One region of the Streptomyces sp. NPDC051136 genome, then DNA from elsewhere that is predicted to be linked to it. Evidence: riboswitches for the same ligand, from Rfam matches in the RefSeq annotation. Region 1 holds a riboswitch; each other region holds the start of a gene.
What was found. A riboswitch is a leader RNA that binds a small molecule or an ion and turns the genes downstream of it on or off. The one in region 1 is predicted to bind cyclic di-AMP.
Positions count from the first base shown of each region.

Region 1 (6,926 bases):
GGTTGTGGGCATGATCGGACGTCCGCGTGCATCCGCGTACGGGTTCGAGCGCACTCGCTCCGTCCTCGTACGGAAGCGGTCGCGGGTGAGTCGGAGGGGTGCGGTGTCCGTATTCTCTGATCATGGACCGCACCGCGTACTCACTCGTCGCCACCGACCTGGACGGGACGCTGCTCCGCGGCGACGACACCGTCTCCGAACGGTCGCTGGCCGCGCTGGCGCGCGTCGCCGGGGCGGGTGCGCGGCACCTCGTGGTGACGGGGCGGCCCGCCCCCCGGGTGCGCGCCCTGCTCGACCGCCTCGGCTGCGCCGGACTCGCGGTGTGCGGGCAGGGCGCGCAGGTGTACGACGCCGGCGCGCACCGGATGCTGTGGTCGGTCACCCTGGACCGGGAGCTGGCCGAGACCGCGCTCGGCAAGATCGAGGCCGAGGTGGGCCAGGTGCACGCGGCCGTCGACCAGGACGGCGTCGACGGGCTGACGCTCATCGAGCCGGGCTACCTGATGCCCCACCCGACCCTGCCCGCGGTCCGCGTCGAGCGGCGCGAGGAGCTGTGGTCCACGCCGATCAGCAAGGTGCTGCTGCGCCATCCCGACCTGACCGACGACGAGTTGGCGGCGACGGCCCGCGCGGTGGTCGGCTCCCTGGCGACGGTCACCATGTCGGGGCCCGGCACCGTGGAGCTCCAGCCGTGCGGCATCACCAAGGCGACCGGTCTCGCGCTGGCCGCCGAGCACCTGGGCCTGGAGCGGCGGCGGACGATCGCCTTCGGGGACATGCCCAACGACATCCCCATGTTCCAGTGGGCGGCCCACGGCGTCGCCATGGCCGGCGCCCACCCCGAACTCAAGGCGGTGGCCGACGAGGTCACCACGACGAACGAGGACGACGGCGTGGCCGTCGTCCTCGAGCGGATCTTCGGTACCTCGTGAGGCACTGCCGTGAGGCACTCCCCGTGAGGCGTTGCCGGGGTGGCGCCCCCGCTGGGTGCGCCACCCCGGCGGTGCGGCCTAGTAGGCGCTGAAGACGTTGTCCATCGAGCCGTAGCGGTCGGCCGCGTAGTTGCAGGCGGCGGTGATGTTGGCGACCGGGTCGTACGGGTCCCAGGAGGTGCCGGCCACGTGGTACGCCTGGAAGGTCGGGTCGATCACCTGGAGCAGCCCCTTGGACGGGGTGCCGTTGATGGCGTTGATGTCCCAGTTGTTGATGGCGAGCGGGTTGCCGGAGGACTCCCGCATGATGTTGCGGTGGATGCCCTCGTAGGTCCCGGGGATGCCGTGCTGCGCCATGATGTCCAGCGACTCGCGGATCCAGCCGTCCAGGTTGTCCGGGTACGTCACCGCCGCCGTGGTGGCGGTCGTGGCGGCGGCCGGGGTGGCCGCGGAGGCGGTGGCGGCGCCGACGAGCGGCATCGCGAGCACCGCGGCACCGGTTCCGACCAGGGCGAGCTTGCGAGCGAGGCGGCCGGTGCGGGCGTGACGGTTCTGACCGTTGGCAGACATGCAGTGTCCCTCTCCTTACGCCTGCGAGGTGAGCTGTCGGGTTCGGGCGGGGAGGTGCCCGGCCGTGCCCTGACGGGTACGGCTTCACCCCGAGCCGCTCCGGTGGTGACCGGCGCGGCGACTTACCTGGGTCCCCCGCTCCTGCCTGCGAAGTGTTGGGTGGATGACTGTGCGACGGGCGATGGCAGGATTCGGCGTCCGCCCGACAGGCCGGGAACGTATGCGAGAGCACATGTCCGAAACAAGTGCAGGAATCACCCAACATGCCTGTTGACCTTGGTCTGGGGGGTTTGAGGCTCTTGATCCTTTGCTGTTGCCAACCCTCAACTGGCTTGCGGGACAAAGGGAGGGCACAGGTTGTGGAGAGGTTGCCCGCAGGCGGTCCGGAGTGAGTCAACTCACTGGCCTCAACAAGCACGGCAAAACGGGCATTAAGCCCAACTAGGTCCCAACCGGCCGTGGGTGGGGGCGGCTTCGGGTGTCGAGCGCGGTGGAAGGGGAAGCGGGGTGGTGAGCGCGCGGGCGGGCGCCGCGGGCGCGGGTGCCGGTGCGGGCGCCGGTGTCTGTGCCCGGGCGGGCGTCGAGGGGGTGACGTTCTCGGAGTGCGGGCCGTTGGAGGGGGTGGTGGGATCTTGGACGGCGGCTTCCGGCCCGCTCGCCGTTCCGGGTCCGGTTCGTCCCCTCTGGCGATGTGCGATTTCGATCAGAATCTGCTCGTATCACCTGATCAAAAACATATCGCTCATGATCCGATACCGACCGGCCTGTAACGGTGGGCGCTAGCGGTGATCGAAACGTGACCGGATACGCTGACTTGAGTGGTGGCAGCGACCTATCGACAAACCAGGTAATCGCCAGTAGACACCAGCAGACAGGAGACCCCTCGTGACCGTCGTCGGGCCGTTCGGGCTGAGCGTGCGGGACCAGGCTCTGGAAGCCGATGTCCAGGCCGGATTGGTTGCTGTCGAGGAAGGGTTGCTCGAGGCAACCAAAAGCGAGGTGCCGTTCATCACGGAGGCCGCCCAGCACCTGGTGCGGGCCGGTGGGAAACGGTTCCGGCCGCTGCTGGTGATGCTCTCGGCGCAGTTCGGCGACCCCTACGCCCCCGGGATCGTGCCCTCGGCCGTGGTCGTGGAGCTGACCCACCTCGCCACGCTGTACCACGACGACGTGATGGACGAGGCCGCCGTGCGGCGCGGGGTGTCCAGCGCGAACACCCGCTGGGGCAACTCGGTCGCGGTCCTCACCGGTGACTTCCTCTTCGCCCGCGCCTCGCAGATCCTCGCCGACCTCGGCCCCGAGGCGGTCCGCGTCCAGGCCCTCGCGTTCGAGCGGCTGGTCACCGGCCAGATCCTGGAGACGGCCGGACCGCAGGACGGCCGGGACCCGGTCGATCACTACCTGGACGTGCTGGGAGGCAAGACGGGCTCGCTGGTGGCGGTCTCCTGCCGGTTCGGCGCCATGATGTCCGGCGCCGACGAGACGGTGGTGGACGTGCTGACCCAGTACGGCGAGCGGCTCGGCGTCGCCTTCCAGCTCGCGGACGACGTCCTGGACATCGCCTCCGACTCCGACGAGTCCGGCAAGACCCCCGGCACGGACCTGCGCGAGGGCATCCCCACCCTGCCCGTCCTGCGGTTGCGCGAGCGGGCGGGCCGGCTGGGGCTGGCCGAGGACCTCGCCCTGTGCGAGCTGCTCGACTCCGACCTGAGCGACGACGCGCGGCACGCCGAGGCCCTGCGCCTGCTGCGCGCCCACCCCGCGCTGGAGCAGGCGCGCCGCGACACCGTCCGGTACGCAGAGGAGGCCCGCGCCGCGCTGGCCCCGCTGCGGGAGTGCGACGCGAAGGTGGCGCTGGTGGAGCTGTGCGACGCGGTGGTCCACCGGGCCGGCTGACCCCGTCCGGCCCTGAGCCGGGGGCGAGCCTTGCGACGCGTGCGTCCACCGGCTGATCCCTTCGGACCTCGCGCCGGGCGCCGTCGGCCGCGTGCCGTCCACCGGCGGCGTACCCGGTTCCGTACGGACACCGGCGGCGTACCCGGCCCCCTACGGGCCGGGGGAGCCGCCGCCCGTGTGTGTCATCCCGCAGGAGTAGGCGGAGTTGAGCCCGCGGTCTGACGCTTGTGCTCCGGTGATTTGGTCAGATGGACACCACGGGAAAACACCAATCCTCACCGATTCGGGTGAGAATGGCGGCTCACGGGTGAACGAGTGACATCGCGGGACAGCCGCCGCCGACGACGGAGGTAGGGCACACATGGCACCGATCGATTCCGACGACAGCACGACCGCCGGAGCGGGCGAGGAGCCGCAGGCCGGCCGGCGCAAGGCCGCGCGGTACGTCGTCCCGGTCGCGGTGGTGGGAGTGGCGGCCGTGACGATCGGCCTCGTCCCGGCGCTCGCCGACTCCGGGGACCCCGACCTGCCGAAGGTCACGGCGGAGCAGCTCATCGAGAAGATCGCCGCGTCGGACGTCCAGCAGATGTCCGGCACGGTTCGGATCAACACCGACCTGGGCCTGCCGGACCTCGGCGGTCTGGAGAGCGGCCTGATGTCCGGCATGGCCGCGGGCCGGGGCTCCGGCGGCGACGACGAGGGATCCGCCGCCGACCCGTCGGCGAAGCTCACCGAGCTGGCGTCCGGCAGCCACACGCTGCGCGTCGCCGTCGACGGCCCCGACCGGCAGAAGCTGTCCCTGATGGAGAACGCCGCCGAGTACAGCCTGATCCACGACGGCAAGGACGTCTGGGGCTACGACAGCAAGTCCAACGAGGTCTACCACTCCACCGCCCCGGCCTCCTCCGGCAGCGCCGGGCAGCCGCGCAAGGACGTGCCGGCCACCCCGAAGGACTTCGCCGCCGAGGCGCTCGAGTCGATCGACGACACCACGTCCGTGTCCGTCGGCGGCACCGCGCAGGTGGCCGGCCGGGACGCGTACCGCCTGGTCGTCGAGCCCAAGCAGGACGGCTCCACGGTCGGTGCGATCACCGTCGCCGTGGACGCCGAGACCGGCACGCCGCTGAAGTTCACGCTGACCCCGGCGAGCGGCGGCGCCGCCGTCGTGGACGTCGGTTTCACCAAGGTCGACTTCGCGAAGCCGGACGCGTCCACGTTCGACTTCACGCCGCCCGAGGGGGCGAAGGTCACCGAGGGCGACAAGAGCGCCGAGGCTCCCGGGCACGACCGCAAGGCCGGGGGCGGACCCGCCGAGGGGCTGGACGGCCTCAAGGTCATCGGCGAGGGCTGGAACTCGATCGCCGCCTTCGACACCGGCTCCCGGGGCGGCCTGCCCACGGGCTCCTCGGCCGGCGACCTCGGAGCCCTGGGCGGCTTCCTCGGCTCCTTCGGCGACCAGGTCAAGGGCGACTTCGGCTCGGGCACGGTCTTCAAGACCCGCCTGGTCAACGCCCTGATCACCGACGACGGCAAGGTCTACGCCGGTGCGGTCACCAAGGACGCGCTGGTGAAGGCGGCCGACGCCGCGAAGTAGCCCGTACACGGCCCGCCGCCCGTACGGCGGGAAGGCCGGGACGAGGAGAACGAGGGAGCCGATGGCCGAACCGTCCGCCGTACGAGCGCGGCGCCCGGACCGGGAGAGCGAGGACGACGCCGTCATCGCCACCCGCGGGCTCACCAAGCGCTACCGCGGCGGACAGCTCGCCGTCGACGGTCTGGACCTGACCGTCCCGGCGGGCAGCGTCTTCGGCTTCCTCGGCCCCAACGGCTCCGGCAAGACCACCACCATCCGCATGCTGATGGGGCTGATCGAGCCCACCTCGGGCAGCGCCCGGGTCCTCGGGCAGCCCATGCCGCGCGCGTCCCGCACCGTACTGCCCCGGGTCGGCGCCCTCATCGAGGGCCCGGCCCTGTACGGCTTCCTCACCGGGCGCGACAACCTGATCCGCTACGACGCCGCCGACCCGACCGCCGACCCGCGCACCCGGCGCGAGCGCGTCGCGGCCGCGCTGGACCGGGTGGGCCTCGCGGCCGCGGGCGGCAAGAAGGCGAAGGCCTACTCGCTCGGCATGAAGCAGCGTCTTGGCCTCGCCGCGGCGCTGCTCCAGCCGCGCCGGCTGCTCGTCCTGGACGAGCCGACCAACGGCCTCGACCCCCAGGGCATGCGAGAGATCCGCACCCTCGTGCGCGAGCTGGCCTCCGACGGCACCACCGTCTTCCTCTCCTCCCACCTGCTGGACGAGATCGAGCAGGTGTGCACCCACGCCGCGGTGATGGCCCAGGGGCGGCTGCTCACCCAGGGCGCGGTCGCCGACCTGGCGGCCGGGGCGCGCGGCCGGCTGGCGGTGACCACGCCGGACGCGTCGGACGCCGCCCGGGTGCTGAAGGAGCAGGGCGCCGCCGACGTGGCCGTCGCCGGTGACCGGGTGACGGCGGAGCCACCGGAGCGGGACCTCGCGGAGGTGAACGCGGCGCTGGTCGCGGCCGGGGTCCGGGTCCGGGGTTTCGCTCTGGAACGGGCCTCGCTGGAGGACGCGTTCGTGGCGCTGACGGGGGAGGGGTTCGATGTCGCGGGCTGAGGCGTCGCACACCGGCGCGCGGGGAGAGCCGGTGGAGGAGTCCGCCGACGCGGGGCCGGGCGCGGGGCCGGGACCGCGGGCGGCACGGCGGCCGAGCCCGCTGTGGTCCCTCGGACTGCTGCGCAGCGAACTGCTGACCACCTTCCGGCGCTGGCGCACCCTCGCCCTGCTGGCGGTGCTCGCCGCCGTGCCGGTCCTGGTGGGCATCGCCGTGAGGATCGAGACGAGTGACGGCTCCGCGCCCGGCGGGGGCGGGGGCGGCGAGGGACCGGCGTTCATCTCGCAGGTGAGCAACAACGGGCTGTTCCTGGTCTTCACCGCGCTCGCCGCGACCCTGCCGTTCTTCCTGCCGATGGCCGTCGGCGTCGTCGCGGGCGACGCGATCGCGGGCGAGTCGAGCGCGGGCACGCTCCGCTACCTGCTGGTCGCCCCGGCCGGCCGTTCCCGGCTGCTGCTCACCAAGTACGCGACGGTGCTCGTCTTCTGCCTCGCGGCGACCCTGGTGGTCGCGGTGTCGGCGCTCGCGGCCGGTGCGCTGCTGTTCCCCGTCGGCGACCTGATCACCATCTCCGGCACCCGGATCACCTACGCCGAGGGCCTGGGCCGGGCGCTGCTGATCGCCCTGGCCGTGGCCGCCTCACTCGTCGGCGTCGCGGCCCTCGGCCTGTTCGTCTCCACCTTGACGGGCAGCGGCATCGCGGCGATGGCGACCACGGTCGGGCTGCTGATCACCGTCCAGATCCTCGACCAGATCCCCCAGCTCGACGCCCTGCAGCCGTACTTCTTCCCGCACTACTGGCTGTCCTTCGCCGACCTGATGCGCGAACCGGTCTACTGGGACGACCTGGTGAAGAACCTGGGCCTCCAGGCCCTGTACGCGGCGGTCTTC
Region 1 is NZ_JBITFE010000009.1:186,584-193,509, forward strand. It holds gene ACIBCJ_RS25800 (HAD family hydrolase) at 123-932, shown strand; gene ACIBCJ_RS25805 (transglycosylase SLT domain-containing protein) at 1,011-1,502, opposite strand; cyclic di-AMP (ydaO/yuaA leader) riboswitch at 1,507-1,674, opposite strand; gene ACIBCJ_RS25810 (polyprenyl synthetase family protein) at 2,388-3,398, shown strand; gene ACIBCJ_RS25815 (DUF2092 domain-containing protein) at 3,760-4,992, shown strand; gene ACIBCJ_RS25820 (ABC transporter ATP-binding protein) at 5,054-6,037, shown strand; gene ACIBCJ_RS25825 (ABC transporter permease) at 6,024-6,926, shown strand, end outside.

Region 2 (6,926 bases), on a different contig from region 1:
GGCCCGGGAGCTGAAGAAGGGCGACGTGGCCGCCCTGATCGTGGAGCCGGTCCAGGGCAAGGGCGTCCACGAGGCCCCGCCGGGCTATCTGCTCGCCGCGCAGGAACTGCTGCACCGGCACAAGGCGCTGCTGATCGCCGACGAGGTGCAGACGGGCCTGGGCCGTACCGGGAAGTTCTACGCCTACCAGCACGAGGACGGCGTCGAGCCCGACCTGGTCTGCGTCGCCAAGGCGCTGTCCGGCGGCTACGTGCCGGTCGGGGCCACCCTGGGCAAGGACTGGATCTTCCAGAAGGTGTACTCCTCGATGGACCGCGTGCAGGTCCACTCGGCGAGCTTCGGGTCCAACGCGCAGGCCATGGCCGCCGGACTCGCGGTGCTGTCGGTGATGGAGAACGAGGAGATCGTGGCGAACGCCGCCGCGGTGGGGGAGCGGCTGAAGTCCCGGCTGGCGGCGCTGGTGGACCGCTACGAGCTGCTGGCCGACGTCCGGGGCCGCGGGCTGATGATCGGCATCGAGTTCGGCCGGCCCAGCTCCCTGAAGCTGCGCAGCCGCTGGACGATGCTGCAGGCCGCACGGAAGGGACTGTTCGCCCAGATGGTGGTCGTGCCGCTCCTGCAGCGGCACCGGATCCTGACCCAGGTGTCCGGCGACCACCTGGAGGTGATCAAACTGATCCCGCCGCTGATCATCGACACCGACGACGCCGACCGGTTCGTCGACGCCTTCACCGACGTGATGGAGGACGCCCACAACGGCGGTGGCCTGATGTGGGACTTCGGCAAGACACTGGTCAAGCAGGCGGTGGCCAACCGCTGAGGGTGGCTTTTGCCTCAGAGGCAAGAGATTTGCCTCTGAGGCAAGATGCGGGCTGAATGGAGCCATGAGCTCCTCCGAGACCGGCCCCGCCGAAGGGGCGGTCGCCGCCGTCGCGCCCCGGCTCCGTGAGCTGCGGCGGCGGGCCGCCCTCACCCTGGAGACCGCGGCCCGCGCCGCGGGGCTCTCGCCCGCCCACCTCTCCCGCCTGGAGACGGGGCAGCGCCAGCCCTCGCTGCCGATGCTGCTCGCCCTCGCCCGCGTCTACGGTACGACCGTCGCGGAGCTGCTGGGCGAGAGCACCGCCGACCGGGACGCCGTCGTACGGGGTGCCGACATGGAACCCACCACGGCGGGCGGCTGGACGTACTGGCAGGCGGGCGCGCCGGGCCGCGGCATGCAGGCCCTGCGCGTCCAGGTGCCGTACGGCTCGCAGGGCGACGTCGTGCGGGTGCACCCCGGGGAGGAATGGCTGCACGTCCTGCGGGGCCGGTTGCGCCTGCGCCTCGGGGACACCGAGCACCGGCTCACCGCGGGGGACAGTGCCCACTTCGACTCCATGACCCCGCACCGGATCGCGGCCCGGGACCCCGACGGGGTCGAGCTGCTCTTCGTCCACACCCTGCTGCAGAGCCCGACGGCCGCCCTGTGCCTCGGCCCGACCCCTGGAGAGACGCCATGAGCACCATGGAGGACAAGTTCCCGCGCGCCCTGTGGGTGCGGCTGCTCGTCTACATCGCCCTCGGGCACGTCTTCGGCGGCTTCCTCTACCTACTGTTCGAGGTGGGCGCCAGGTGACGTCGTGCGCCGGCGGGTGGCTCAGTCCACCATCCGCTCGCGCAGCCGCTCCCGGGTCCCGGCCGTGACCCGCAGCCCCCGCTCCAGGTAGGCGTCGACGTCGCCCCAGGTCTCCTCGATCGTCTCCAGGGCCGCCGCCAGGTACTCGGCGCGCGCGTCGAACAGAGGGCTGAGCAGCTCCATGACCTCGGGGGAGTAGGCGGAGGCGGCGGAGCCGCTGCGGCGCACCTTGTAGCGGCGGTGCGCGGCGTTCGACTTCAGGTAGTCCTCGACGACTGCGTCGCGCTCGACGCCCAGGGCGAGCAGGGTGACCGCGATCGACAGACCCGCCCGGTCCTTGCCCGCCGCGCAGTGCATCAGTACGGGGACGCTGTCCTCGGCGAGTGCGTGCAGGACCCGGGAGTGCTCCTCCGTGCGCTCCGTCACCATCGTGCGGTAGGAGTGGATCATCCGGTTCGCCGCCTTGTCGTCGGCGAGCAGCTCGCGCAGCTGGTCGAGGTCTCCGTCACGGACCATCTTCCAGAACTCGGCGCCGTCGGCCGGATCGCTCAGCGGCAGGTTCACGTTGCGCACGCCCGGCAGCTCGACGTCCGCCCCTTCGAGCTTCAGGTCGGCCGCGTTGCGGAAGTCGAAGATCGTGTGCAGGCCCAGCGTGGCCAGGAAGGCGGTGTCCTCCCCGGTGGCGTGCGCGAGGTGGCCGCTGCGGAACAGCACGCCCTGTCGCACCCGCCGGCCGTCCACGGTCGGCAGTCCGCCCAGGTCCCGGAAGTTGCGCACTCCGGTCAGCTCGGGTTCGGTCGACGGGACCTGCTGCGTCACGGGGGGCTCCTCCCACTCGGCGCCGCCGCCGCTGCTCGCCGACGGGCACCTCGACGATACGGCATCACCCGTACGGGAAAGCCGTTCGGTGCGGGCTGTTGCGGGCGGATAAGAGTTATCTGTCCGAATTGGTGGATTGATGACAACTGGCCCTGAAATGGCGAAGGCTGGAAAAGGGGCGCGTGAGCAGCGTCATATCCGTGACGGTGCGTTGTCCGTCATGTTCACGTAATTCAGTTGGTTCTCAAGGACTTTCAGGAAAGGCGGGGTGGCGGAAATCGACGCAGGGTTACCGCTTGTTCCCGTAAAGGATCAATCGGAACACCCGTCCAAGGAATCCCACGCTTGTCCGTGCGTGTCCCGGTCCCTTACGTTCACCACCGATCCGGACGGACGCCTAATCCTGCCGCCGACCGGAGCCCGCACTCATCGACCACCCGTACCCGGCAGGAGCGGGGGACCCACAGGTAGAACTGCCTGTTCCGGTTCCCGGAACGGCTTGGGGTAAAGCCGCGTTTCGACGCGGCCGGGCATCTCCAGCCCGCACCCGACAGCTCACCTCGCAGGCGCCGGAGAGGAATTCGCCATGCCCGCGAAGGGTAAGCACCGCCGTACCAGGGCCATGCGCCTGACCCGCACCATCGCCATCGCCGGATCCGGTGGCGCCGCGCTCGCGCTCCCGCTGATGGGCGCCGCCGCCGCCAACGCCGCTCCGGCGCACTCGGTCTCCGAGCAGGCCGTGCAGTCCGTGGCGACGTCGGCGAAGAAGACCGCCGCGAGCGGCTCCGAGAAGAACGCGGATGCCCGCACGTACACCGTGAAGAGCGGTGACTACCTGTCGAAGATCGCCGACGAGCAGGACGTCGACGGCGGCTGGAAGAAGCTGTACGCGGACAACCGCGAGGCCGTCGGCGCCGACCCGTCGCTGATCCACCCGGGCCTCGAACTGTCCATCGGCGGCCAGGCCGCCAAGTCCTCGGCGCCCTCGCACAAGCCCGCCGAGAAGCCGGCCCAGAAGTCGACGGACGCCGAGAAGACCTCCTCCTCGGACTCCTCCGAGTCGTCCGAGTCCGCCGGCACCGGCACCCAGTCCGCGGCCACCACCAGCGGTTACACCTCCCCGGTCGCGGGCGGCACCGTCGGCACGCCGTACCACCAGTCCGGCAGCATGTGGTCCAGCGGCTACCACACCGGCACCGACTTCGTCGTCCCCACCGGCACCTCCCTCAAGGCCGTCGGCGCGGGCACCGTCGTCTCGGCCGGCTGGGGCGGCGCGTACGGCAACCAGGTCGTCATCCAGCTCGCCGACGGCCACTACGCCCAGTACGCCCACCTCTCCTCGCTCTCCGTCTCCGCCGGCCAGTCGGTGACGGCGGGTCAGCAGGTCGGCCTCTCGGGTGCCACCGGCAACGTGACCGGCCCGCACCTGCACTTCGAGATCCGCACCACGCCGGACTACGGCTCGGACATCGACCCGATCGCGTTCCTGCGCTCGCACGGCGTCTCCGTCTGACGACCCGCTTCCGCGCGGCCTCGCGCCCCGAAGGCCGGACCCCGATCCCCGGGTCCGGCCTTCGGCGTATTCCGGAATTGACGAACACTTTAGGCGTGGCCTTTCTCACCGCCCGTCAACCCCGCCCTACGGTCGCGTAGGTCACATTCCAAGGTGAATCATGGGCCGACGTGGCAGACGATTCGAAGAGTGACAGCAGAGCAGTGATCGGGTCGTACGTGGCGGTGGGGGACAGCTTCACCGAAGGCGTCGGCGACCCCGGTCCCGACGGGGCGTTCGTCGGCTGGGCCGACCGACTCGCCGTACTGCTCGCGGACCGGCGCCCCGAGGGCGGCTTCACGTACACGAACCTCGCCGTGCGCGGCAGGCTCCTCGACCAGATCGTGGCCGAACAGGTCCCGCGGGTCGTGGCCCTCGCGCCGGACCTGGTCTCGTTCGCGGCGGGCGGCAACGACATCATCCGGCCCGGCACCGACCCCGACGAGGTCGCCGAACGGTTCGAACTGGCGGTGGCCGCGCTGACCGCCGCGGCCGGCCGCGTCCTGGTGACCACCGGGTTCGACACCCGCGGGGTGCCCGTCCTCAAGCATCTGCGCGGCAAGATCGCCACTTACAACGGACACGTCCGCGCCATCGCCGACCGCTACGGATGCCCGGTGCTCGACCTGTGGTCGCTGCGCAGCGTCCAGGACCGCAGGGCGTGGGACGCCGACCGGCTGCACCTGTCGCCGGAGGGTCACACCCGGGTTGCGCTGCGCGCGGGCCAGGCGCTCGGCCTGCCCGTCCCGGCCGACCCGGACCAGCCCTGGCCGCCACTGCCGCCCCGCGGCACGCTGCACGTGCGGCGCGACGACGTGCAGTGGGCGCGCGAGTACCTGGTGCCGTGGATCGGCCGCCGGCTGCGCGGCGAGTCGTCGGGCGACCACGTGACGGCCAAGGGAACGCTGTCGCCGCACGACATCAAGACGTGGCTCGCCTCGGTGGCCTGAGGCCGGCCCGAGGCGGGGCGGGCCGGGTCACCGGCGTCCGCTCGGCGCCCCCTGACGCCGCGTGGACGCCGGGACCGCCCGCTCCAGGCCCAGCTCCCGGGCCAGCGCCTCGTCCACCCACTCCTGCGCCCGGGCCCGCGACACCGTGCCCGTGTACGACGTGAGCTGTACGGCGAGCCCGTCCAGCAGCGCCGTCAGACGCAGGGCGGCGGCGTCCGGCTCGGGGCAGGAGAACTCGCCGGCGGCGACACCCTCGGCGATGACCGCGGAGATCGCCGCCTTCCACTGGCGGTCCAGCTCGCGCGTGACCTCCCGCAGCGCGGGTTCGCGCGGCGCCGCCGCCCAGCCCTCGATCCACAATCGCCAGCCCTTGGCCTGACCGGTGGGCGCGTACCACCGCACGGCCGCCCGCAGGCGGCGCAGCGGCGACGTACGCCGGGCCAGCAGCCGGTGCAGGTGGGCGAGGTCGGCCTCGGCGGCGTGGGTGAACGCGGCGGCGACCAGCCGCTCCTTCGTGGAGAAGTGGTAGAGCACCAGGGCGTTGCTGACCCCGAGCGCGGCGGCCACGTCGGCGATCCGCAACGCCGCCACGCCCCGCGCCGAAATCTGCTCGATGGCCGCGCGCAACAGCTCCTCGCGCCGCTCCGCCACGCTCAACCGGACTCTCCCCACGCCCGTCACCCTATACAGGCACTCCGGAGCGCGGCGACGCCCTCGTGGTCAGGTCCGGGCCGGGAACACGGGTGTGACCTCCGTCGTTCGAGGTGACGTAGGACGGGATGACCGTCATGAGAACCCGCACCACTCCACCTGGAGGTACCGTGGCCGCTTTCCGTTCCCCGAGTCCCGGGTTCAGCGTGCCGCGGCCCGCCGCCTTCGGCGTGGCCCCGGGCGGCGAGCGCATGGCGCGCATCCGCAGATCGCCGAACTTCCGCGACGGCGTCTTCCAGAACCCCGGCGGTACCGCCAGGATCCGGCCCTCCGGCTCGGCCGCCGAGTTCGCGAAGATCTACTTCGACAAGGAGGCGCGTCGCCGCCGGGCCCCGCAGGGTTCGATCCCGGTGCACGCCACCACCCTCGCCGACCTCGCCCGGCCGTCGGCCACCGGGCTCCGGCTGACCTGGATGGGTCACTCCAGCGTGCTCGCCGAGATCGACGGGCAGCGGGTGCTCTTCGACCCCGTGTGGGGCGAGCGCTGCTCCCCCTTCCCCTTCGCCGGCCCCAGGCGCCTGCACCCGGTCCCGCTGCCCCTGGCCGCCCTTGGGCCCGTCGACGTCGTCGTCATCTCGCACGACCACTACGACCACCTGGACATGCCCACGATCAAAGCACTGGCCGGCACGGACACCGTGTTCGCCGTGCCGCTGGGCGTCGGCGCCCACCTCGAACACTGGGGCGTGCCCGCCGACCGGCTGCGGGAGCTGGACTGGCACGAGTCGACCCGCGTCGGCGGCCTCACCCTCACCGCCACTCCGGCCCGCCACTTCTGCGGGCGCGGGCTGCGCAACACCCAGCACACCCTGTGGGCGTCCTGGGTCGTCGCCGGCGAGGAACACCGCGTCTTCCACAGCGGGGATACCGGCTACTTCGACGGCTTCCGCGAGATCGGCGCCGCGCACGGCCCGTTCGACGCCACGATGATCCAGCTCGGGGCGTACGCCGAGTTCTGGCCGGACATCCACATGACCCCCGAGGAGGGCGTCCGCGCCCACCTCGACCTCCAGGGCAGCACGCCGCACGGCGCCCTGCTGCCGATCCACTGGGGCACCTTCAACCTGGCGCCGCACGCGTGGGCCGAGCCGGGGGAGTGGACGAAGGACGCGGCCGCGGAGGCCGGTCAGGCGGTGGCCTTCCCGCAGCCGGGCGAGCCGTTCGAACCGGCGGGGGAGCTGCCGACGGAGGCGTGGTGGCGGGCGGTGTCGGTTCCGCTCGCCCGCCCGTGGCGCCGTCCCCGACTTGCCGAGGGCGTGGCCGAGTCGAGCAACAGTGC
Region 2 is NZ_JBITFE010000001.1:153,038-159,963, forward strand. It holds gene ACIBCJ_RS00610 (aspartate aminotransferase family protein) at 1-820, shown strand, start outside; gene ACIBCJ_RS00615 (XRE family transcriptional regulator) at 885-1,499, shown strand; gene ACIBCJ_RS00620 (DUF6126 family protein) at 1,496-1,615, shown strand; gene ACIBCJ_RS00625 (tyrosine-protein phosphatase) at 1,637-2,434, opposite strand; cyclic di-AMP (ydaO/yuaA leader) riboswitch at 2,859-3,016, shown strand; gene ACIBCJ_RS00630 (LysM peptidoglycan-binding domain-containing M23 family metallopeptidase) at 3,021-3,947, shown strand; gene ACIBCJ_RS00635 (SGNH/GDSL hydrolase family protein) at 4,151-4,936, shown strand; gene ACIBCJ_RS00640 (TetR/AcrR family transcriptional regulator) at 4,964-5,608, opposite strand; gene ACIBCJ_RS00645 (MBL fold metallo-hydrolase) at 5,758-6,926, shown strand, end outside.
Region 2: another riboswitch for cyclic di-AMP. It lies ahead of ACIBCJ_RS00630 (LysM peptidoglycan-binding domain-containing M23 family metallopeptidase); the one in region 1 lies ahead of ACIBCJ_RS25805 (transglycosylase SLT domain-containing protein).

Region 3 (6,926 bases), on a different contig from region 1:
GTCCGTCCTGCTCAGACCGCTGCCGCAGGACCCGCCCGAGCGCCTCGCGAGCGCCGCCCGGGCGCCCCGCGGACGCCCCACGAGCGCCCCGGGCGGGTGCTTCAGGCGAGCGACCAGGCGATGCCGTCGAGGATGTCGTGCTCGCTGACGACGACCTCCTGCGCGCCCGTCCGCTCCATGACCGCCAGCAGTACCAGCGCCCCGGCCGCGATCACGTCGACCCGGCCCGGGTGCAGGGAGGGGACCGCCGCGCGCTCGGCGTGGGAGGACCGCAGCAGCCAGTCGGTGATCTCGCGGACCCGGTCGTGGGAGACACGGGAGTGGTGGATGGCGGCCGAGTCGTACTCGGGCAGCTCCTGCGCGATCGCGGACACCGACGTCACCGACCCGGCGAGCCCCACCAGCGTGCGCGCCTCGCGCAGCGGCACCGTCCGCTCGGCCAGGTCGAGGGCCGCCTCGATGTCGGCCCGCATCGCCGCGACCTGCGCCTCGGTGGGCGGGTCGGTCACGGCGCCGTCGTGCACCAGGTGCCGCTCGGTCATCCGGACGCAGCCGACGTCCACGGAGCGGGCGGCGCGCACCCGGTCGTCGCCGACGACGAACTCCGTGGAGCCGCCGCCGATGTCCACGACCAGGTAGGGCGTGTCGAGGTCCGCGCGGCCGGTCAGCTCCTTGGTGGCGCCGGTGAAGGAGAACGCGGCCTCCTGGTCGCCGGTGATGACCTCCGGCTCGACACCCAGGATGTCCAGCACCCCGCGCACGAAGTCGTCCCGGTTCTCCGCGTCGCGGGAGGCGGAGGTGGCCACGAAGCGCAGCCGCTCGGCGCCGTGCTCCTTGACGACCCCGGCGTACTCGCGGCACGCGGCGAAGGTCCGCTCCAGCGCCTCGGGCGCCAGCCGGCCGGTGCGGTCGACCCCCTGGCCGAGCCGCACGATGGTCATCCGGCGGTCCAGGTCGGTCAGCTCGCCGGTGGCCGGGTCGGCATCGGCGACCAGCAGCCGGATGGAGTTAGTACCGCAGTCGACGGCGGCGACACGGGTCACTGGACGTCCTCCTGGTCGGTCGGGCCGGCCGGATCGGTCGGGTCGGCGGGGGTCACGCACGGCCCCTTGCGCCACCACTCGGGCAGCATCGCGATCGCCTCGTCGCCCAGCGGGTTGACGCCGGGACCGGCCGCCAGCGAGTGGGCGACCAGCACGTGCAGGCACTTCACACGGTCCGGCATGCCGCCCGCGCTCGGGAAGCCGGTCAGCTCCTCGATCTCGTCGCGGCGCCGGACGTAGTCCTCGTGCGCGGCACGGTAGGCGGCGGCCAGCTCCGGGTCGGCGGCGAGGCGCTCGGTCATCTCCTTCATCACGCCGTTCGCCTCCAGCGTGCCGATCGCGGAGGCCGCCCTCGGGCACGTCAGGTAGTACAGCGTCGGGAAGGGCGTGCCGTCGGGCAGGCGCGGTGCCGTCTCCACGACGTCCGGCTGTCCGCACGGGCAGCGGTGCGCGATGGCGCGCAGGCCCCGCGGCGGGCGTCCGAGCTGCTGCTTGAAGGCCGCCACGTCCGCGTCGGTCGGCTCGGTGCGCGGGGTGGTCGGCGGGGGAGTCTGCATGGCTGTCTTCTGCTGGTCTTCCTGTTGAGTCACTGCCGGCACGGTCGGTTCACTGCCGGCGGGCGGCGGCGGCGTCGGCCTTGTCGACCCCGTCCCACACGTTGCGGTACCAGGGGCGGTCGGCGGCGCCGGCCTGGGCGCGGGTCTGCTCGGCCGCGTCCGGGTCGACGACGACGAACCCCGTCTCCCCCGGCATCACGTAGTGCAGCCGCAGCCGGACCTGCTGCTCGGCGTAGGCGTCGTCCTGCCAGCGCGCCTTCAGGTCGCGCAGCTCCTCGACCCGCTGCCGGGTCTCCCGCTGCTCCTGCCGGAGATCGGCGATCTCGGCGCGCTGGGCGACGTACTGCCGGATCGGGTAGGCGAGCGCCACGACGAGCGAGCAGAGCACCATGGCGAGCAGCGCGGCCCGGCCGGTCAGCCGGGAACGCCGCGCCTGGCGCTTGGTCTGCGAGCGGTAGACCCGGGCCGCGGTCTGCTCCCCGATGATCCGGATCCTGGTCGCGGTGGAGAAACGGTCCCGGTCCTTCACCGCCATGTCGCCCCGCCTCAGCCTTCGTGCGTCGTCCGTCATACGTGCGTACGTCCCCGCACACGGTACGGGACCGAGTACGGGGACGTACGTACGACGCTGCCTCTCGCGGGGCTTACGGGGTGCGGTCAGCCCTTGAAGCGCGGGAAGGCGCTGCGGCCGGCGTACACCGCTGCGTCGTCGAGGATCTCCTCGATGCGCAGCAGCTGGTTGTACTTGGCGACGCGCTCGGAGCGGGCCGGGGCACCGGTCTTGATCTGGCCGCAGTTGGTGGCGACGGCCAGGTCGGCGATGGTGACGTCCTCGGTCTCGCCGGAGCGGTGGGACATCATGCACTTGAAGCCGTTGCGCTGGGCCAGCTCCACGGCGTCCAGGGTCTCGGTCAGCGAACCGATCTGGTTGACCTTGACCAGCAGGGCGTTGGCCGAGTTCTCCTCGATGCCGCGGGCCAGGCGCTCCGGGTTGGTGACGAACAGGTCGTCGCCGACGAGCTGGACCTTGTCGCCGAGCTTGGCGGTGATGGTGTTCCAGCCGTCCCAGTCGTCCTCGAACAGCGGGTCCTCGATGGAGACCAGCGGGTACGCCTCGACCAGCTCGGCGTAGTACTCCGTCATCTCGGCGGCGGAGCGGTTCTTGCCCTCGAAGGAGTAGGAGCCGTCCTTGTAGAACTCGGACGCGGCGACGTCGAGCGCGAGGGCGATCTGCTCGCCGGGGGTGTAGCCGGCCTCCTTGATCGCCTCCAGGATGAGGTCGAGCGCCTCGCGGTTGGAGCCGAGGTTGGGGGCGAAGCCGCCCTCGTCGCCGAGGCCGGTGGCCAGGCCCTTGTTCTTCAGGACCTTCTTGAGGGTGTGGTAGACCTCGGCACCCCAGCGCAGGGCCTCGGAGAAGGACTCCGCGCCGATCGGGGCGATCATGAACTCCTGGATGTCCACGTTGGAGTCGGCGTGCGAGCCGCCGTTCAGGATGTTCATCATCGGCACCGGCAGCAGGTGCGCGTTCGGGCCGCCCAGGTAGCGGAAGAGCGGCAGGTCCGACGCCTCGGAGGCGGCGTGGGCGACGGCGAGGGAGACGCCGAGGATGGCGTTGGCGCCGAGCGAGCCCTTGTTGTCGGTGGCGTCCAGGTCGAACATGGCCTGGTCGATCAGGCGCTGCTCGGTGGCGTCGTAGCCGACCAGCTCCGGGCCGATCTGCTCGATGACGGCCAGGACGGCCTTCTCGACACCCTTGCCGAGGTAACGGCCCGGGTCGCCGTCACGGAGTTCGATGGCCTCGAAGGCACCGGTGGAGGCGCCGGACGGAACGGCGGCACGACCCGTGCTGCCGTCGTCGAGGCCGACCTCGACCTCGACCGTGGGGTTGCCTCGGGAGTCCAGGATTTCCCGGGCTACGACGACGTCGATGGACGGCACGAGCATCTCCTTCTTCAATGTGACGCTTCGGTGTGACGCGCGGGTCCCGCAGGACCGCGGCGGCTCTGCGGGACCGAGCCTAACCGGCCCGGGGCGATCGGCCAGCCGATCGCCCACCCGCTGGACAGAACCGAGAGTAAATTGTTTCCGAACGGAACAAAGACGTTTCCGGAAACCGGGACCCAACCAGTGCCGGGCGCGGGGGCCGACGCCGGGCGGGCACCGGCCGGGTCCGCGCCGGGCACGGGAGCGGACTCCCGTCCGGGCGCCCGACGCGAAAAAGCCCGCCCCGGTGCGTACGGGGGAACACGCACCGGGGCGGGAGTCGCGGGAGCCGCCGCCGTTTACTTCAGGTGCAGCTGCTGGCCCGGGTAGATGAGGTCGGCGTCGTCGACGATGTCGTCGTTCAGCTTGAACAGCTTCGCCCAGCCGCCCTTGACGTCGTGCTCGTGGGCGATCGTGCTGAGGGTGTCGCCCTTGACGACCTTGTACTCGCCGTCACCCTTCTCGACCTTCTTGCCGGTCGGGGTGGTGACGGTCTTCTTCTCGGCGGGCTTGTCGGCCTTCGGCTCGGCGGCCGGGCGCTCCTCGGAGCGCGAGGCCTTCTGCTCGGTGGAGCGCTCGGCGGTGGAGCCGCCGCTCTGGCTCTGCGAGCCCTCGGAGCTGCCGGAGCCGCTGTCCGAGCCGCCACCGCTGTACGCGGCACCCGACAGGCCGGTGCCGCAGACCGGCCAGGCACCCTTGCCCTGACCCGCGAGGACCTTCTCGCCGATCTCGATCTGCTGCGCCTTGCTCGCCTGGTCGGCGGTGGAGGCGTACTGCGTACCGCCGTAGGCGGCCCAGGTGGAGGCGGAGAACTGCAGACCGCCGTAGTAACCGTTGCCGGTGTTGATGGACCAGTTGCCGCCGGCCTCGCACTGGGCGACGGCGTCCCACTCGGACGCGGTGGCGGCGGAGGCGTTGCCGGCCGCCATCAGCGGGGCGGCGACGGCGGCACCGGTGACGCCGGCGACGGCGATGACACGGGTGGCCTTGGACGGACGACGGTGCTTGCCCTTGCTGGAAAACAGCATGGTTGATCCCCTCACCGACGCCTGCGAGGTGAGCTGTCGGGTTCGGGCCGGTTGAGTTGCCCGGCCGGGTTCCTCGCGGAACTCGGCTCCACCCCTAGCCGCTCCGGCTCAACTGCCCCGGTGCGGCACTTACCTTGGGTCCCCCGCTCCTGCCTTCGGCGCTTGACGCGACGACTGTTCCCGTACGGCCGCTGGCAGGATTCGGCGTTGCGGCTGTCGGGGCCCGCGGTGGCGAGCGGTCACGACCGTAGACACGCGCTCCGCGGATTTTCAAAGACGATCACGGCTTCTGAGACCTATCTCTCACGAGATCCAAAAGGGACATATGATCTCCAACCGTGACGCGAACTACCCCTGCTTTTCGACCGATTCGCCCGTGACCGTGAGCGTCTGACCGGGGAGGATGTGGTCCGGGTCGGCACCGACGACCGTCTTGTTGCCGGCGTACAGCGCGTGCCACCCGCCGTCGACGCCAAGGGAGTCGGCGATGGCCCACAGGCTGTCCCCGGAACGGACGGTGTACGCACCGTCCTCGACCTCTCGCGGCTCACCGTCGCGCGAGGCGTGCCGCCCCGCCGTCTCGTCCGCGCGGCCCCTGCCGCCCGCATCCTCGTCCGCACTGTCGCCGCGGTGCCGTCCGGAGCCGGACGCCCCCTCGCCGCCCTGCTGTTCGGCACGGGCGTCGGGGTCGGATTCGGCGGAAGTGTCCGACTTGGTGGACGAACTCGCGTCACCGGACGACGCCTCGGAGGGGGTGCCGGCCGGCGAGGAAGAGGGCGAAGGGGACGAAGGGGGCGCTTCGTTCGCATCGCCCGAGTCGGACTTCCCGGTCGACTCGGAGGACCCTGAAGACCCTGAGGACCCGGAGGCGTCGGAGGACCCCGTCGACCGGGACGACCCCGACGACTCGGATGCATCGGGCGTTTCGGTGGCCGTCGGCGACCCGGCCGACCCGGAGCCGTCGGTCTTGCCCGACGCGTCCGAACCTTCCGACGCACCGTCACCGGCCGAGCCGCCGCCCACGGCTCCCGAGTCGTTGCCCAGACCGGCGAGCAGGCCGCAGGTCGGCCAGGCGGCGATGCCCTGGTCCGCGTGGACCTTCTCGGCGATCCGTATCTGCTGCGAACGGCTTGCCTCGTCGGCGCTCGGGGCGTAGTCGAGGCCGCCGTACCGCTCCCAGGCCTCCTGGGACAGCTGCAGGCCGCCGTAGTACCCGTTGCCGCTGTTCTGGCTCCAGGCGCCGCCGGTCTCGCACTCGGCCACCTGGTCCCAGGTCGCCGAGTCCGCCGCGTGGGCGCCGGTGGCACCGAGCAGCGGGATCGCGATGGCGGAGCCGGTCACACCGGCGGCGACGACCAGAGCGGGAGCCTGGCGGGGGCGACGGTGACGACCGTTCCCGGAGAGCATGCGACGACCTTTCACGAGACGACGGGGACCCACGCGGCGGATGACGCTCGACACCACGTTGATCCGTGAACGTATAGGGAGATCATCACTAGTCACAAGTTCATGCCGCGCAGATCACGTGAAGATCACAGAGTTGAGCGCGTGTCACTTTTGCGTCGGTGATCCACCGCGGTCGGCCGGCGCCGCGTGCGGTGTGAACGACACGGGCAACGTACGCAGACCGCGCATGATGAGCCCGCCGCGCCACCTCAGTTCGGCCGGGTCCGCGGCGAGGCGGAGGTCGGGCAGCCTGGTGAGGAGCGTGGCCAGCGCCGTCTGACCCTCCAGCCTGGCGAGCGGTGCGCCGAGGCAGTAGTGGATGCCGTGGCCGTACCCGAGGTGCTGGCTGTCGCGCCGGGCGAGGTCCAGGGTGTCCGGGTCGGTGAACCGCTCCGGGTCCCGGTCGGCGGCGGCGAGGACGACGAGGACGGGGTCCCCGGCCGCCACGTCCTGTCCGCCGATGGTCAGCGGCCGGGTGGCGAAGCGCCAGGTGGCCAGCTCCACCGGGCCGTCGTAGCGGAGGAGTTCCTCGACACCGGTCTCCAGCAGGCCGCGCTCGCCGGCGGTGAGGGACGTCTGCAGCCGCTCCCGCTGCTCGGGGTGGGTGAGCAGCGCGTACGTGCCGTTGCCGATCAGGTTCACCGTGGTTTCGAACCCTGCGAAGAGCAGGATGAAGGCCATGGCCGCGGCCTCGTTCTCGGTGAGGTGCTCGCCGTGGTCGGAGGCGCGGATCAGGCCGGAGATGAGGTCCTCGCCGGGGGCGGGCTCGGGCGGCAGTGCGGCGCGCTTGCGGTGGATGAGGTCGGCGAGGTAGCCGCGCATCTTCTTCACCGACCGCGCGACGCCGCCTCGCGGGCCGCCTCCGTGAC
Region 3 is NZ_JBITFE010000007.1:443,273-450,198, reverse strand. It holds gene ACIBCJ_RS22575 (Ppx/GppA phosphatase family protein) at 102-1,043, opposite strand; gene ACIBCJ_RS22570 (DUF501 domain-containing protein) at 1,040-1,600, opposite strand; gene divIC (cell division protein DivIC) at 1,650-2,135, opposite strand; gene eno (phosphopyruvate hydratase) at 2,258-3,538, opposite strand; gene ACIBCJ_RS22555 (transglycosylase family protein) at 3,883-4,611, opposite strand; cyclic di-AMP (ydaO/yuaA leader) riboswitch at 4,615-4,782, opposite strand; gene ACIBCJ_RS22550 (transglycosylase family protein) at 4,960-6,018, opposite strand; gene ACIBCJ_RS22545 (cytochrome P450) at 6,163-6,926, opposite strand, start outside.
Region 3: another riboswitch for cyclic di-AMP. It lies ahead of ACIBCJ_RS22555 (transglycosylase family protein); the one in region 1 lies ahead of ACIBCJ_RS25805 (transglycosylase SLT domain-containing protein).